2 regions of the Cupriavidus nantongensis genome follow, and region 2 is predicted to be linked to the other one. Evidence: predicted binding sites of a transcription regulator. Region 2 holds the regulator's gene; the other holds the start of a gene.
What was found. Region 2 encodes NrdR, which represses ribonucleotide reductase genes. Its sites were predicted from a motif close to CACNANATNTNGTG; they were not measured.
Positions count from the first base shown of each region.

Region 1: A2G96_RS19960 (ribonucleoside-diphosphate reductase subunit alpha) is a predicted target of NrdR. The motif match lies at 1,212-1,225, and genes of this name have one in related genera.

Region 1 is NZ_CP014844.1:4,310,114-4,317,956, reverse strand. It holds gene A2G96_RS19970 (sigma-54-dependent transcriptional regulator) at 1-315, shown strand, start outside; gene ampD (1,6-anhydro-N-acetylmuramyl-L-alanine amidase AmpD) at 312-956, shown strand; gene A2G96_RS19960 (ribonucleoside-diphosphate reductase subunit alpha) at 1,448-4,387, shown strand; gene A2G96_RS19955 (IS110 family RNA-guided transposase) at 4,621-5,613, shown strand; gene A2G96_RS19950 (ribonucleotide-diphosphate reductase subunit beta) at 5,743-6,930, shown strand; gene A2G96_RS33425 (hypothetical protein) at 7,302-7,843, shown strand, end outside.
Region 2 is NZ_CP014844.1:3,892,829-3,900,671, reverse strand. It holds gene pilV (type IV pilus modification protein PilV) at 1-408, shown strand, start outside; gene A2G96_RS18030 (PilW family protein) at 435-1,160, shown strand; gene A2G96_RS18025 (pilus assembly PilX family protein) at 1,157-1,756, shown strand; gene A2G96_RS18020 (pilus assembly protein) at 1,756-5,130, shown strand; gene A2G96_RS18015 (type IV pilin protein) at 5,136-5,594, shown strand; gene nrdR (transcriptional regulator NrdR) at 5,610-6,074, opposite strand; gene glyA (serine hydroxymethyltransferase) at 6,230-7,477, opposite strand; ZMP/ZTP riboswitch at 7,599-7,723, opposite strand.

The sequences.
Region 1 (7,843 bases), 420 kb from region 2:
GCGGCCACGCCTGCGCCGGTCCCGGCCGAGCCGCCAGCGGCGGCCGCTGCTGTCGTGCCCGAGCCCGCCGGCGACCCCGCCGAGCGCGCCTGCCGCGGCATCGTCTTCCCGATCGACCTGCCCGCCAGGCTGGAAGCGGTCGAGCGCGAACTGATCCTGCAGGCGCTGGCGCAGACCAACTTCAACCGCACCGCGGCCGCGCCGCTGCTGGGCCTGAACCTGCGCCAGCTGCGCTACCGCATCCAGCAACTGGGCATCCGCGAGGCCATGGACGCCGCCGACCGCGGCGCCGTGGAAAGCGAGGGCACGCCATGACCGCGCCCGCGTCCTCGCCGTCGTCCTCGTCGTCGCCCTCGTCCTATCTGCCCGGCGCCGACGGCTGGGTCCCGGCCGCGCGCCGCGTGCCGTCGCCCAATTTCGACGCGCGCCCGGACGGCATGCCGGTGGACCTGGTGGTGCTGCACAACATCAGCCTGCCGCCCGGCCAGTTCGGCAGCGGCGACATCGAGGCGTTCTTCCAAAACCGGCTCGATCCGGGCAAGCACCCGTTCTTTGCCACCATCCACCAGGTCCAGGTGTCGGCGCACTTCCTGGTGACGCGCACGGGCGAGCTGGTGCAGTTCGTGCCGTGCACGCAGCGCGCCTGGCATGCCGGGCAGTCAGACTTCTTCGGCCGCGCGCGCTGCAACGATTTTTCGATCGGTATCGAGATCGAAGGCAGCGACGACCTGCCGTTCACCAAAGCCCAGTACGACACCGTGGCCGCGCTGGTGCCCGCGCTGATGGCCGCCTATCCGGTGCGCGCGATTGCCGGCCACAGCGACATCGCGCCGGGCCGCAAGACCGATCCCGGCCCGCATTTCGACTGGGCGCGGTTTGCCAGCCAGGCGGGCATCGGCCCCCAAATGTTGCCCTACCAGTGTCCTGGCGCCGCGGGGCAGGTGACGGATTCCTAACGTCATTTGCTGCCCCGTGCTCGCTATCTGGGCACCGATGCCCCACGTCGGTGTGGGGCTATCGCAACCTCGCAACAATCAAAAAAATTTTTGTGAAATGTGCAGTTGCGAACGGTTTGGCCGAAACCCTTGCGAGTACTAGGCTTGCGGGCATGTGGCGCTGCCGCACACCCGCCCGCGTGCCCCAAATAGCGGTTGTCAAGACTGGTCATTCGGATTCGTTTCACTATACTTAGCCCAGTTTTCCGCGTCACACACTATATCTAGTAGTCAAACCGGGGAGCCGGCCCCAGGAGCGAGGCAGCAGCCGCGAAGTTCGCGCATCGACTGCAAACCTTCCCCGCAAGGCCGGCATCACAAGAGTCCTGGCGAAATGTTCACGTAAAGGCAGTCAGTCGCACCCGCTATGCAGCCGGGAGGGACGTTCTTTTTCGCCGCATTTCGCCAGGGACTCTTTGTCTCTTATTGCCAGGGTAAAAACAGGAGTTCTCATGCAAACGGCCCAGAACGAAATCACCACGGGTGGCGCCGCCGCCGGCGTTGCCAGCCAGGCTTCGACCACGCAGCAGACCCCCAGCGCCGCGACCACGAACTACCCAGATCACAAGATCATTCGTCGCAACGGTGCCGTGGTGGCGTTCGAGCCGTCCAAGATTGCCGTTGCCATGACCAAGGCCTTCCTCGCCGTCAACGGCGGGCAGGGCGCCGCCAGCGCGCGCGTGCGCGAGATCGTCGAGCAGCTGACCGACAACGTGGTGCGCGCGCTGGTGCGCAGCCGCCCGAGCGGTGGCGCCATCCATATCGAAGACGTGCAGGACCAGGTCGAGCTGTCGCTGATGCGCTCGGGCGAGCATGAAGTCGCGCGCGCCTACGTGCTGTACCGCGAGAAGCGCAAGGCCGAGCGCGCCAGCGCCAGCGCGCAGGCCGTGGCCCGCGTGCAGGAAGCCGGCATCAGCATCAACGTGACCGACGCCGGCGTGAGCAAGCCGCTCGACATCGTCGCGCTGCACGCGCTGATCGACAACGCCTGCTCCGGCCTGGGCGATGCCGTCAGCGCCGAGCCGATCCTGAAGGAAACTCTGAAGAACCTGTACGAAGGCGTGCCGATGACGCAGGTGTACGACTCCGCCATCCTGGCCGCGCGTACCCTGATCGAAAAGGACCCGGACTACAGCCAGGTCACCGCCCGCATCCTGCTGCACACCATCCGCAAGGAAATCCTGGGCACCGAAGTGACCCAGGCCGAGATGGCCACGCGCTACGCCGAGTACTTCCCCAAGTTCATCGCCCGCGGCATCGCCGCCGAGCTGCTCGACGAGAAGCTGGCCACTTTCGACCTGGCCCGCCTGGGCGCCGCGCTCGACGCCGGCCGCGACTTCCAGTTCAACTACCTGGGCCTGCAGACCCTGTACGACCGCTACTTCCTGCATATCGATGAAACCCGCATCGAAATGCCGCAGGCCTTCTTCATGCGCGTGGCCATGGGCCTGGCGCTGAACGAGAAGGACCGCGAAGCGCGCGCCATCGAGTTCTACCAGCTGCTGTCGTCGTTCGACTTCATGTCGTCCACGCCGACGCTGTTCAACTCGGGCACGCAGCGCTCGCAGCTGTCGTCGTGCTACCTGACCACGGTCTCGGACGACCTGGAAGGCATCTACGAAGCGCTGAAGGAAAACGCGCTGCTGTCCAAGTTTGCCGGCGGCCTGGGCAACGACTGGACCAACGTGCGCGCGCTCGGCTCGCACATCAAGGGCACCAACGGCAAGTCGCAAGGCGTGGTGCCGTTCCTGAAGGTGGTGAACGACACCGCCGTCGCCGTGAACCAGGGCGGCAAGCGCAAGGGCGCGGTCTGCGCCTACCTGGAAACGTGGCACCTGGACATCGAAGAATTCCTCGAGCTGCGCAAGAACACCGGCGACGACCGCCGCCGCACCCACGACATGAACACGGCCAACTGGATTCCGGACCTGTTCATGAAGCGCGTGATGGAAAACGCCGAATGGACGCTGTTCTCACCGTCCACCTGCCCGGACCTGCACGACAAGGTTGGCAAGGAGTTCGAGAAGGCCTACCTGGGCTACGAAGCCAAGGCCGCCAGCGGCGAGCTGAAGCTGTTCAAGAAGATCCCTGCGATCCAGCTGTGGCGCAAGATGCTGGGCATGCTGTTCGAAACCGGCCACCCGTGGATCACCTTCAAGGATCCGTGCAACATCCGCAGCCCGCAGCAGCACGTCGGCGTCGTGCACAGCTCCAACCTGTGCACGGAAATCACGCTGAACACCAACGACAGCGAAATCGCCGTGTGCAACCTGGGCTCGGTCAACCTGGTGGCACATCTGGCCAAGCAGGCCGACGGTTCGTACGCGCTCGACCACGCCAAGCTGCAGAAGACCATCCGCACCGCCATGCGGATGCTGGATAACGTCATCGACATCAACTACTACGCCGTCGACAAGGCCCGCAATTCCAACCTGCGCCACCGTCCGGTCGGCATGGGCATCATGGGCTTCCAGGACTGCCTGCACGTGCTGCGCACCCCGTACGCCAGCGACGCCGCGGTCAAGTTCGCCGACACCTCGATGGAAGCCGTGTGCTACTACGCCTACCAGGCGTCGACCGAGCTGGCCGAAGAGCGCGGCCGCTACAGCACCTACGAAGGCTCGCTGTGGGACCGCGGCATCCTGCCGCAGGACTCGCTCAAGCTGCTGGCCGAAGAGCGCGGTGGTTACCTGGACGTGGACCTGTCCAGCACCATGGACTGGGACAGCCTGCGCGCCCGCATCAAGCAGCACGGCATGCGCAACTCGAACTGCATCGCGATCGCCCCGACCGCGACCATTTCGAACATCATCGGCGTGTCCGCGTGCATCGAGCCGACCTTCCAGAACCTGTACGTCAAGTCCAACCTGTCGGGCGAGTTCACCGTGGTCAACGACTACCTGGTGCGCGACCTGAAGGAACGCGGCCTGTGGGACGAGGTGATGGTTGCCGACCTGAAGTACTTCGACGGCTCGCTGGCCCGCATCGACCGCATCCCGCAAGACCTGCGCGACATCTACGCCACCGCGTTCGAAGTCGAGCCGACCTGGCTGGTCGAAGCCGCCAGCCGCCGCCAGAAGTGGATCGACCAGGCCCAGTCCCTGAACATCTACATGGCCGGCGCCTCGGGCAAGAAGCTGGACGACACCTACAAGCTGGCCTGGCTGCGCGGCCTGAAGACGACGTACTACCTGCGCACCATGGCAGCCACCCACGTGGAGAAGTCCACCGTGTCGCGCGGCTCGCTGAACGCGGTGTCGTCGGGCAGCGACAGCGGCTCGGCCCTGGACGCAGCGGCTGCATCGGCTCCGGCCATGCCGGAAGCTGAAGGCGCGGTGTGCACGATGCGCCCGGGTGATCCTGGCTTTGAAGAGTGCGAAGCCTGCCAATAAGTCTCACCTAACCCCTCGGTTTGCTCCCCTTGTATGTTCTCGGAACGTTGTTCTGAAGGCATTCAAGAAGAGTAGCGACCGGCAGAGTCGTCAATGTAGGATTGCTTGTTTTTCGTGGTTGGTGCGCCAAACCTGAAACCCCTCAGAGTTCGCAGCTCGTGGGAGAGCACTTGGTCAACGCACCGGCCCGTTCTATCCAATTCGTGTAACCCGAACAGTTGCCAATACCGAGTATGCATCCGCAAGGCAGGGAATCGAACCAAGGACCACGGCCCAACGCTGGAATTGACGTATCCAAAGAGCATCTCGATGCTTCCTGGAACGATCAGTGTCTGCGCTTGAGCAATGACGCCTCGGGATGGAACGAGCTGGCCGGGAAATTCAAAGCGTCCGAAGTTGATCTGGTGGTGATTGAGGCCACCGGTGGTTATGAGCGTGGGCTGGTTTGTACGCTCCAGCAGGCCGGTCTTGAAGTTGCGCGCGTGAATCCGCGCCAGGCCCGCGACTTTGCCAAGTCGATGGGCATGTTGGCCAAGACCGACCAGGTGGACGCCCGGTGTTTGCGAGACTTCGCCAACGTGCTGGCGCGCCATCAGGACCGCCAAAAGTACGTCACAGCCCGGTTGGAAGCGCATCGCGAGCAACTGACATCGCTGATGACGCGCCGCAGGCAGTTGCTGGAGATGCGTGTGGCCGAAGGCAATCGCTTGGAAAAGGCGTCGCCAGAGGCAGCACGCAGCATCCGGGCGGTGATTCGCACGCTGGACAAACAGATAGGCCAAATCGACAAGGATGTGGACTGGCACATCGAAAAGCACTTCAAAGACCAGCGTGCGCTGCTTGAAGCGGTCAAAGGTGTCGGCGCGGTGACCACCATGACGTTGTTGGCGGCACTGCCGGAGTTGGGCAAGCTGGGGCGAAGGGCCATCGGCAAGCTCGTCGGTGTTGCTCCGCTGGCCAATGACTCTGGCAAACGGCAAGGTCCACGCCGCATCTGGGGCGGACGTGGCGAAGTGCGCGCGGTGCTGTACATGGCTACGCTGTCGGCCAAGCGCTATAACCCGGCTATTGCTTCGTTCTACCAGCGCCTGCTGGCGGCCGGCAAGGCCAAGAAAGTTGCCATCGTTGCCTGCATGCGCAAGCTCCTTACCATCCTGAATGCGATGGCCAGAGACGGCGCAGTGTGGGACCCGACTAAGCATGCTATGCCGTCCGTCAAACCTTGACTTTAAACACAGTTGCTCTCCCGCTTGCGGGAGAGGGGCCGGGGGAGAGGGCCGGCGCCACCACGAAGTGAAAAGTCAAAACACTGACCAACCGCCGCCCCCAAACACCGAATCACGGAGAACCACATCATGCTGAGCTGGGACGACGACGTTCAAGCCACCCCGCAGGCCGCACCGCAGCCTGCCCTGCAACCCGCTGCTGCCGCCGCCTCGGTCGACCAGCAAGGCATCCTGCCGCCGAGCGCCACGCAAGCCGGCATCCTGGGCAACAACCCCAACGCCGCCGCCGCGCAAAGCACCCGCCGCGTCAACGCCGCCGACAAGCGCGTCATCAACGGCGCCACCGACGTCAACCAGCTGGTCCCGTTCAAGTACAAGTGGGCGTGGGAAAAGTACCTGGCCGGCTGCGCCAACCACTGGATGCCGCAGGAAATCAACATGTCCCGCGACATCGCCCTGTGGAAAGACCCCAACGGCCTGACCGAGGACGAGCGCCGCATCATCAAGCGCAACCTGGGCTTCTTCGTCACCGCCGACTCGCTGGCCGCCAACAACATCGTGCTGGGCACCTACCGCCAGATCACCGCGCCGGAATGCCGCCAGTACCTGCTGCGCCAGGCCTTCGAAGAGGCCATCCACACGCACGCCTACCAGTACATCGTTGAATCGCTGGGCCTGAACGAAGCCGAGATCTTCAACGCGTACCACGAAGTGCAGTCGATCCGCGACAAGGACGAGTTCCTGATCCCGTTCATCGACACGCTGACCGACCCGTCGTTCAAGACCGGCACGCCGGAAAACGACCAGAAGCTGCTGAAGTCGCTGATCGTGTTTGCCTGCATCATGGAAGGGCTGTTCTTCTATGTGGGCTTCACGCAGATCCTGGCGATGGGGCGGCAGAACAAGATGACCGGGGCGGCGGAGCAGTATCAGTACATCCTGCGGGATGAGTCGCTGCATTGCAATTTTGGGATTGACCTGATTAATCAGATCAAGCTGGAGAATCCGCATCTGTGGACGGCGGAGTTCAAGGCTGAGATTACGGAGCTGTTCAAGAAGGCTGTTGACCTGGAGTATCGCTATGCAGAGGACACCATGCCGCGCGGCGTGCTGGGTCTGAATGCGCCGATGTTCAAGTCTTACCTGCGGTTCATCTGCAATCGTCGGTGCCAGCAGATTGGGTTGGATCAGCTGTTCCCGAATGAGGAGAATCCGTTCCCGTGGATGTCTGAGATGATCGATCTGAAGAAGGAGAGGAACTTCTTTGAGACGCGGGTTATTGAGTATCAGACGGGTGGGGCGTTGAGCTGGGATTGAACCACCTGCTGTTATCATGCAATGACAGAAATGGGAGCTGAGGCTCCCATTTCTTTTGGCTGCGAGTAAAAGAAGCGAGATGGCCGCTATCTGTTCCAGATTCAACCCCTCGATGCAGCACCAGATCAGAAAGCCAATGACCCAACTCGCGCCACTTCACTCGAATCTCACCACGATGGCGAGATTGGCTACCCGGCATTACAGCGGTCGTTCGCGTGCTCTTCCATAGAGTATGATCTCGCCTATTCAGCCCGGAGGTTGGCGAATCAATAAAGCGCATTCGCTGTTCAGAAAGCAGCCTCCGCTCGACAACGATTGAAGATACGGTAGATCAACAACCTTTTGCTGTGACGTAGCACTGACAATACTCCATGATTACCGCATATACCTTTATTGATTGGGATAGCGCTAGGCGAATAATCCGGCCAAAATGGAATCCGTCCGATGACCAGAAAGTAACGTTGAGGGACCGGGCATCAAACGTCGAAGAGTGTTTTACTGAACTCCAATCTCGGGTCGCAGCTAAGCTGGTTGACATTGAACCCGGACGGCAGATCCGAATTATTAGGAACCGTATTTATCACGGTTGGCATAGCGGGAAGACAGAGACATTGGATAGAAGGGCTTGGGAGGATGCTGTTCCCAGACTACGCCCAGTTGTAAGAAACAAAATTTCATTTCTTGCAGATGTGGAATATGGAAACGTTTTGAGTTGTGGTGGCCGACGTTTACCTCTGTTTGATACGCTTCGACACCGTGATGGGGGGCAGGATCAACAGAAGATGGTTGACACGGCCCTCGTTTCAGATCTTCTCAGTTACTGTCGTACCGAAAGCAGAAATTTTAAACGCGGTCAAAAACCCGACTCTATGGCAATTGTTATCGGAGATGATGATGATCTTTTGCCCGGAGT
Region 2 (7,843 bases):
CGCGGGCGTTCGCTGGTGGCGCTGCAACTGGAAAGCCTGGCCGCGGCGATGCACGGCAACCGCGGCTTCTGGGCGGCCGGCACGGCGCCGCAGACGTTCACGCTGTCCGGCACGACGGTCACCGACAGCACCGGCGCGCTCAGCACCGCCGCGCCGGACTGCGCCAGCGCGGCCTGCACGCCGATCCAGATAGCCGCCTACGACGTACAGCACTGGGCCGCGGAGATGGCGGCGCACTTTCCCACCTACGCGGCCACGGTCAACTGCAGCAACGACATCAGCCGCCCGATCCGCTGCAGCCTGACCGCCACCTGGAGCGAGCATTACCTGGCCTACAACCAGACCACCGCGGCGCAGAGCTCGGCCATGGCCGCCACGCAAAGCCTGACGCTGCACGTCCAGCCATGAGAGCGATCGTTCGGAACCCGTGCGGCATGCCACGCCGCCGCTATCGCGCAACGCAGGCCGGTGTCTCGCTGGTCGAGGTGCTGGTGGCGATGGTGATCGCGCTGTTCATGCTGGCGGCGCTGATGACGGTGTTCCTCAACCTGCGCGGCACCGTGCGCGACCAGGAGCGGCTGGCGGCGCTGCAGGACAGCGAGCGCTTGGTGATGACGATGCTGGCCAACACGGTGCAGTCGGCCGGGTACTTCCCCGATCCGCTGAACCAGGTCGCCGCGGATGCGCTGCCGGCGCTGGCGGGCAGCGCCTTCGGCGATTTCGCCGCGGGGCAGGCCATCGTCGGCCAGTCCGGCGCCGACGGGGCCAGCGATACGCTGACGGCGCGCTTTGTCACCGCCAGCGGCGACGGCATCATGAACTGCCAGGGCGCGGCCAATACCTCGGGCGCCAATGCCGCCTACCTCAACACCTTTGCGGTCAATGCCGCCAACGAGCTGACCTGCGCGGTCAACGGCGGCGCGCCGGTGCCGCTGGCCGGCGGCATTACCGCGCTGCGTGTGCGCTACGGCACCGACACCGGCAACGGCGGCAACGTCGACACCTACCTCAGCGCCAGCGCGGTCACCGCCGGCGCACTGTGGGGCCAGGTGCGCAGCGCGCGCGTGACGCTGACCTTTGCCAATCCCTTTGCCGGCCAGCCCGGCCAGCCGGCCACGCTCGGCTGGACCCAGACCATCAGCCTGATGAACCGCCCATGACACGCGCCCAGCCAGACCGTTTCCGCATCGGTGCCCGCGCCGGCGCCGCGCCGCGCGGCTATGTGCTGATCATCGGCCTGCTGTTCCTGCTGATCCTGTCGCTGCTGTCGGTGACGATGTTCCGCGGCTTCGGCCTGCAGGAGAAGATCGCCGGCAACACCCGCGAGAAGCAGCGCGCGTTCGAGGCCGCGCAGGGCGCGCTGCAGTACGGCGAATGGTGGCTGGGGCGGGGCAACGGCTCCGCCGGCGCCGCCTGCAACAGCGTGATCGACGCCAACGATCCGGCCAACCTGCAGGTCTGCGCCAACGCGCTGGCAGACCCGGCCACCCTGCCGTGGACGCCGGCGCGGGCGGATTACCTGCCGCCGTCGATGCGCCTTGCGAGCGCCGGCAGCCCCGGCGGCCTGAACGGCACCGACATCAACTACGCGCGCGCCCCCAGCCTCTACATCCACTATCTGGGCCTGTCGCCGGATGGCCTGTCGATGCTGTTCCGCGTCACCGGCGCCGGCTATGGCGGCAGCGACGGCACCGCCGCGGTGGTGCAGAGCACCTACCAGCTTGGCGCCGGCACCAAGGATCTCGGGAAAGAGTGATGAGCCAACCTCCACGCCTCGCTGGCATTGCCGCCGCCGTCAGCGCCGTTGTCAACGCGGTCCTGGCGGGCCCGGCGCATGCGCTGGTGATCCAGGACAACCTGAACGGGGCCTCGTCCTCTTACGACTGGGTGGCGCTGAATGGCGCGTGCCTGACCGCCGGCAACGGCACCGGCTCGATCCCGGGCTGCGCCACGTCGAGCTTCACCTACTACCGGGACCGCAACTCGAAGCTGGTCGGCGGCGCCAGCGGCAGCGTGCCGGACGCACCGGGCTACGGCGCGCTGCGGCTGACCAACGGCGACACGGCCGAGGGCGCCAACGGCGACAACCAGACCGGCGCGGTGGTGTCCCGCTTCACCTTCGGCATGCAGGAGGGGCTGCAGGTCACGTTCTCCACCGTCACCTACGGCGGCGACAACCTGCGCGGCACCGGCGCCGACGGCATCAGCTTCTATCTCGCCGACGGCAGCAGGAGCCCGACCGTGGGCGGGCTGGGCGGCAGCCTGGGCTACAGCTGCTCCAACGTCAACGCCGCGTACGACGGCGTGGCCGGGGGCTATATCGGCATCGGCATCGACGAGTTCGGCAACTTCTCGAACAAGGCCGACAACACCGACTCAGGCCCGGCGTTCCAGGCCAACCGCATCAGCGTGCGCGGCTCGGGCGACACCAACTGGGCCGGCCTGCGCGCCGCCTATCCGGGCTACTACCCCGACAACCTGAGCGCCAGCAAACGCGCGCAGGCGGTGCAGAACACCTGTGCGCGCGGCTATGTACAGGACTGGAGCAACGGCAGGGACGGCGGCGACGTCAAGGGGCGGCGCCTTGCCTACAACTACCGCATGCTCGGCATCAGCGACCTGCCCGACAAGATCGCCAACCAGCAGGCGGTGTCGCGGCCGACGCGCGCCAAGGGCATCCCCATCGTCTATTCGCTCAAGCTGACGCAGAACGGGCTGCTGAGCATGTCCTACAGCTACAACGGCGGCGCGGCCACGCCGGTGATCACCGACCAGGACATCACGCAGGCCAACGGGCCGGTACCGGCGTCGCTGCGCTTCGGTTTCGCCGCGGGCACCGGCGGCGGCAGCAACGTGCACGAGATCACCTGCTTCAAGGCCGAGCCGGTGGGCCAGTCCAGCAGTTCGGCCGGCACCAACGTGCAGCAGTCGGCGCGGGTCGAGGCGGGCTCGCAGGTGTACCTGGCCTACTACCATCCGACCAACTGGTGGGGCGAGCTGAGCGCGCAGAACCTGCTCTACGATCCCGCCACCGACTCGGTGTCGATTGCCACCGTGGCCAACTGGAACGCCCATTGCACGCTGACCGGCGGCAATTGCGCGGCGACCGGCACCTCGGTGGTGGCGCAGGCGCCCGACAGCCGCAGGATCCTGACCTGGAGCGGCAGCACCGGCATCCCGCTGCGCTGGGACACCAACCTGCCCGCCGCGCTCAAGGCGAAGCTGAGCGCGGGCGATGCCACGCAAAGCGGCGACCGCCTCGACTACCTGCGCGGCGACCGCAGCAAGGAACTGACCGCGGCCGGCGCCGGGCTGTTTCGCAAGCGCACCGGCGTGCTGGGCGACATCATCGATTCGAGCCCGACCTGGGTCGGCGCGCCGTCGTCGCCGTACAGCGGGCCGTGGACCGATGCCCTGTACAAGCGCGCCAGCCCGGCGGAGCCCGCCGGCAGCTACGACGCCTTCCGGCAAGCCAAGGCGCAGCGGCTCAACGTGGTCTATGTCGGCGCCAACGACGGGCTGCTGCACGGCTTCCGCTCCGGCTACTACAACGCGGCGGGCGCCTTCGTCGGCAACGACGCCGGCAAGCCCAACGACGGCCGCGAGGTGCTGGCCTACATGCCCGGCGCGGTGCTCGACACCATCCATTCGACCAGTGCGGCGCTCGCCTACAGTTCGCCGCAATACGTGCACAACCTGTTTGTCGATGCCACGCCCGGCACCGGCGACCTGTACTACGCCGGGGCCTGGCATACCTGGCTGGTCGGCGGCCTGGGGCCGGGCGCGAACCGCGGCGGGCCGCTCGCCAGCAAGACCGCGATCGCGACCGGCGGCGCGCTGTACGCGCTCGACGTGACCGATCCGGAGCGCTTCGGCGATACCCCCGCGGCGGCCAGCGCCACGGTGATCGGCGAGTGGAACAACACGCTGCAATGCACCGGCGACACCGCGTGCGGCGACCACCTCGGCAACACCTATGGCACGCCGGTGATCCGGCGCCTGCACAACGGCCAGTGGGCGGTGCTGTTCGGCAACGGGCTCAACAGCAAGAGCGGCTCGGCCGGCCTGTTCATCATGCTGGTCGACCCGGCCGACGGCTCGCGCAGCTTCCGCTATCTCGGCACCGGCTACGGCCCGCAGCAGGACCCGGCCGGCGCCGGCAGCCGCAACGGCATTGCCTATGTCACGCCGGCCGACCTCGACGGCGACCACATCACCGACTATGTCTACGCCGGCGACGTGTTCGGCAACCTGTGGCGCTTCGACCTGACCTCGGACAATCCGGACCAATGGCGCGCCGGCACCAGCCCGCTGATGCAGACCGGCGGCAAGCCGATCACCACCAAAGTGGCGGTGGGCTCGGTGCCCGGTACCGGCACCGGCGCCGCGGCGATGCCGCGCGTGGTGGTGGCGTTCGGCACCGGCCGCCGGCTGGAGCAGACCCAGGGCAGCGAAGCGGTGTTCGAGCCGGGCGGGCAGGGGCTGTATGGCGTGTGGGACTGGGACATGGCGGGATGGAACGCGGTGGCCGGCGCGCAGGCCCGCTATGCGTCGCTGGCCAGCGCCACCCGGCCGCTGTCCGCCGCCAACCTGACGCAGCAATCGATTACCGCCGAAGGGCGCGCGGCCGGCAGCACGGTGACGGTGCGCACGGTCAGCGCCAACAAGGTGTGCTGGCAAGGCTCGAGCGCCTGCGCCAGCGGCAACAACAAATACGGCTGGCAACTGCCGCTGCCGTCGGCCACGCGCGAGCAGGTGATCTACAACCCGGTGATCGCCTACGGCATGTTTATCGTCAACACCACCATCCCGCCCAGCTCGGCGTTGTCGCAGGCGCTGTCGTGCAATGCCGAGGTGCCGTCGGGCTTCACCATGGGCGTGTCGATGGGCTCGGGCGGCGCGGCCGCGCAGTCGTTCTTCAGCAGCACCAACAGCAGCACCTTCCCGCTGCTGAACAACGGCATCGTCAGCGGCATCGGCCTGAGCGGCACCGGCACGCCGTCGGTGGTGACGGCGAAGAAGCGGCCCTACCTGGTGCAGCAGACCGTCGGCGGCAGCGGCGCCATCACCCAGATCAACCCCGGCGCCAACGGTGCCGGCGCCCGCCTCAACTGGATCCGCCTGCGCTGACCACCATGAACCTGCCTGCCATTTCCAGAGCGCGGCGTGCCGCCGCCGGCTTCACGCTGATCGAGCTGATGATCACGGTGGCGATCGTCGCGATCCTGGCCGCGATTGCTTATCCGTCGTACACCGAGCACGTGCGCAAATCGCGCCGCACCGACGCCAAGACCGCCTTGCTGGATCTGGCTGCGCGCCAGGAGCGGTTGTTCAGCACGCGGAACGTCTATGGCGGCACGCCGGGCGCGCTCGGATATGCCGGCGACGTGTTCCCCGTGCCAGTCCAGTCAGGCGGACAGGTGTACTACCAGCTCACGGTGGTGGCGGGCAACCCGGCCACCAGCTATACCGCGACCGCGGCGCCGGTCGGCGCGCAGGCGGGGGACGACTGCGGCAGCTACACCCTCAACCACCTGGGGCTGCAGGGGAACACCGGGATGCGCGCCGGCGTGGCGTCGGCGCAGTGCTGGTAGCGGGAAATCCGGGCGTCAGCGCTTGCCGCTGCCGGCGGTGACTTCGGCCAGCACGTCCGAGAATTCGGACACGTCTTCAAAGCTGCGGTAGACCGAGGCAAAGCGGATATAGGCGATCTTGTCGAGCTTGCGCAGCTCGCGCATCACCAGTTCGCCGACCTGGCTGCTGGGGATTTCCTTCTCGCCCAGCGCCAGCAGCTTTTCTTCGATCCGGGTGATGGCTTCGTCGATGGCTTCGGCCGAGACCGGGCGCTTGCGCAACGCCAGGCGCATCGAATCCTTCAGCTTGGCGCGGGCGTAGTCCACGCGCGAGCCGTTTTTCTTGACGATGGCGGGGAAGAACAGCTCGATCCGCTCATAGGTGGTGAAGCGGCGGTCGCAGGCTTCGCAGCGGCGGCGCCGGCGCACGGCATCGCCGTCTTCCGACATGCGGGTGTCGAGAACCTGGGTATTGGAATGACCGCAAAAGGGGCATTTCATGCCGGACCACCTTCAGTTGAACCCCATCGCCTTGTCCGTGTTGTCGTTCTGCGGCGGCGGGGCGGGTTGGCGAGACCCGCGGCCCGCGCCGGAGGTGGCGCGGACCGCGGAGCTGCCGGCCGCCCATGCGCGTGCGCACGGGCGGCCTGTCAGCGTCAGCCGTAGACCGGGAAACGCTTGGTCAGCGCCGACACCTGCTCGCGCACCGCGGCGATGTTGGCGGCGTCGTGCGGGTTGTCGAGCACGTCGGCGATCAGGTTGCCGACGATGCGGGCTTCTTCTTCCTTGAAGCCGCGCGTGGTCATGGCCGGCGAGCCGACGCGGATGCCCGAGGTGACGAACGGCTTTTCCGGGTCATTCGGAATCGCATTCTTGTTCACGGTCAGGTGGGCCTCGCCCAGGATGCGCTCGGCTTCCTTGCCGGTGATGTTCTTGGCGCGCAGGTCGACCAGCATCACGTGGCTCTCGGTGCGGCCCGAGACGATGCGCAGGCCGCGCGCGATCAGGGTCTCGGCCAGCACCGCGGCGTTCTTCACCACCTGCTGCTGGTATTCCTTGAACTCGGGCGTCAGCGCTTCCTTGAACGCCACCGCCTTGCCGGCGATCACGTGCATCAGCGGGCCGCCCTGGATGCCGGGGAAGATCGACGAGTTGATCGCCTTCTCGTGCTCGGCCTTCATCAGGATCACGCCGCCGCGCGGGCCGCGCAGGCTCTTGTGGGTGGTGGTGGTGACGAAGTCAGCGTGCGGCACCGGGTTCGGGTAGACGCCCGCGGCGATCAGGCCGGCGTAGTGGGCCATGTCGACCATGAAATAGGCGCCGATCGACTTGGCCACCTTGCCGATGCGCTCGAAGTCGATGCGCAGCGCGAAGGCCGAGGCGCCGGCGATGATCAGCTTGGGCTTCTTCTCTTGCGCCAGCTTTTCGAGCGCGTCGTAGTCGATGTCTTCCTGGGCGTTGAGGCCGTAGCTGACCACGTTGAACCACTTGCCGCTCATGTTCAGCGCCATGCCGTGGGTCAGGTGGCCGCCCTCGGCCAGGCTCATGCCCATGATGGTGTCGCCCGGCTTGAGCACGGCGAAATACACGCCCTGGTTGGCCTGCGAGCCCGAATTGGGCTGCACGTTGGCGGCCTCGGCGCCGAACAGCTGCTTGACGCGGTCAATGGCCAGCTGCTCGACGATGTCGACGTACTCGCAACCGCCGTAGTAGCGCTTGCCGGGATAGCCCTCGGCGTACTTGTTGGTCAGCTGCGAACCCTGCGCGGCCATCACCGCGGGCGAGGTGTAGTTCTCGGAGGCGATCAGCTCGATGTGGTCTTCCTGGCGCTGGTTTTCCTGCTGGATGGCGGCAAAGACCTCGGGGTCGATCTGGTCGATCGTGAAACGGCTGCGTTCGAACATGGCGAAACTCGTCTGAAAAAAGGGAATCCGATGCAGGCATCGGGGGTAGGGCGCGCGGGGAAGGCTAGCGGCGACCGGCACCGGCGGCTGGGCCGTCGGCGCAGGGCGCACCCTGCTTCCCATTCGCTGCCCAGGCGAGCGGCAGGCATGACTCGCGTCAACGCCATGGCGTTGGAAACTTCACGCCAGAGAACTTGCGCTTCCTCGTGGTAGTGCCCACTGACTTCGCCAGTCGCGCAAGGTGGAATGGTTGCGCGCAGTGTAGCGCGAGGCGGCCGCCCGCCGCAAGCCGTGGACCCGCCAGCCAAGCGCTGGCAAGGGCTGGCGCTGGCCTGGCCAGCAACTTGCTGTTGCAAAGTCGTCCTG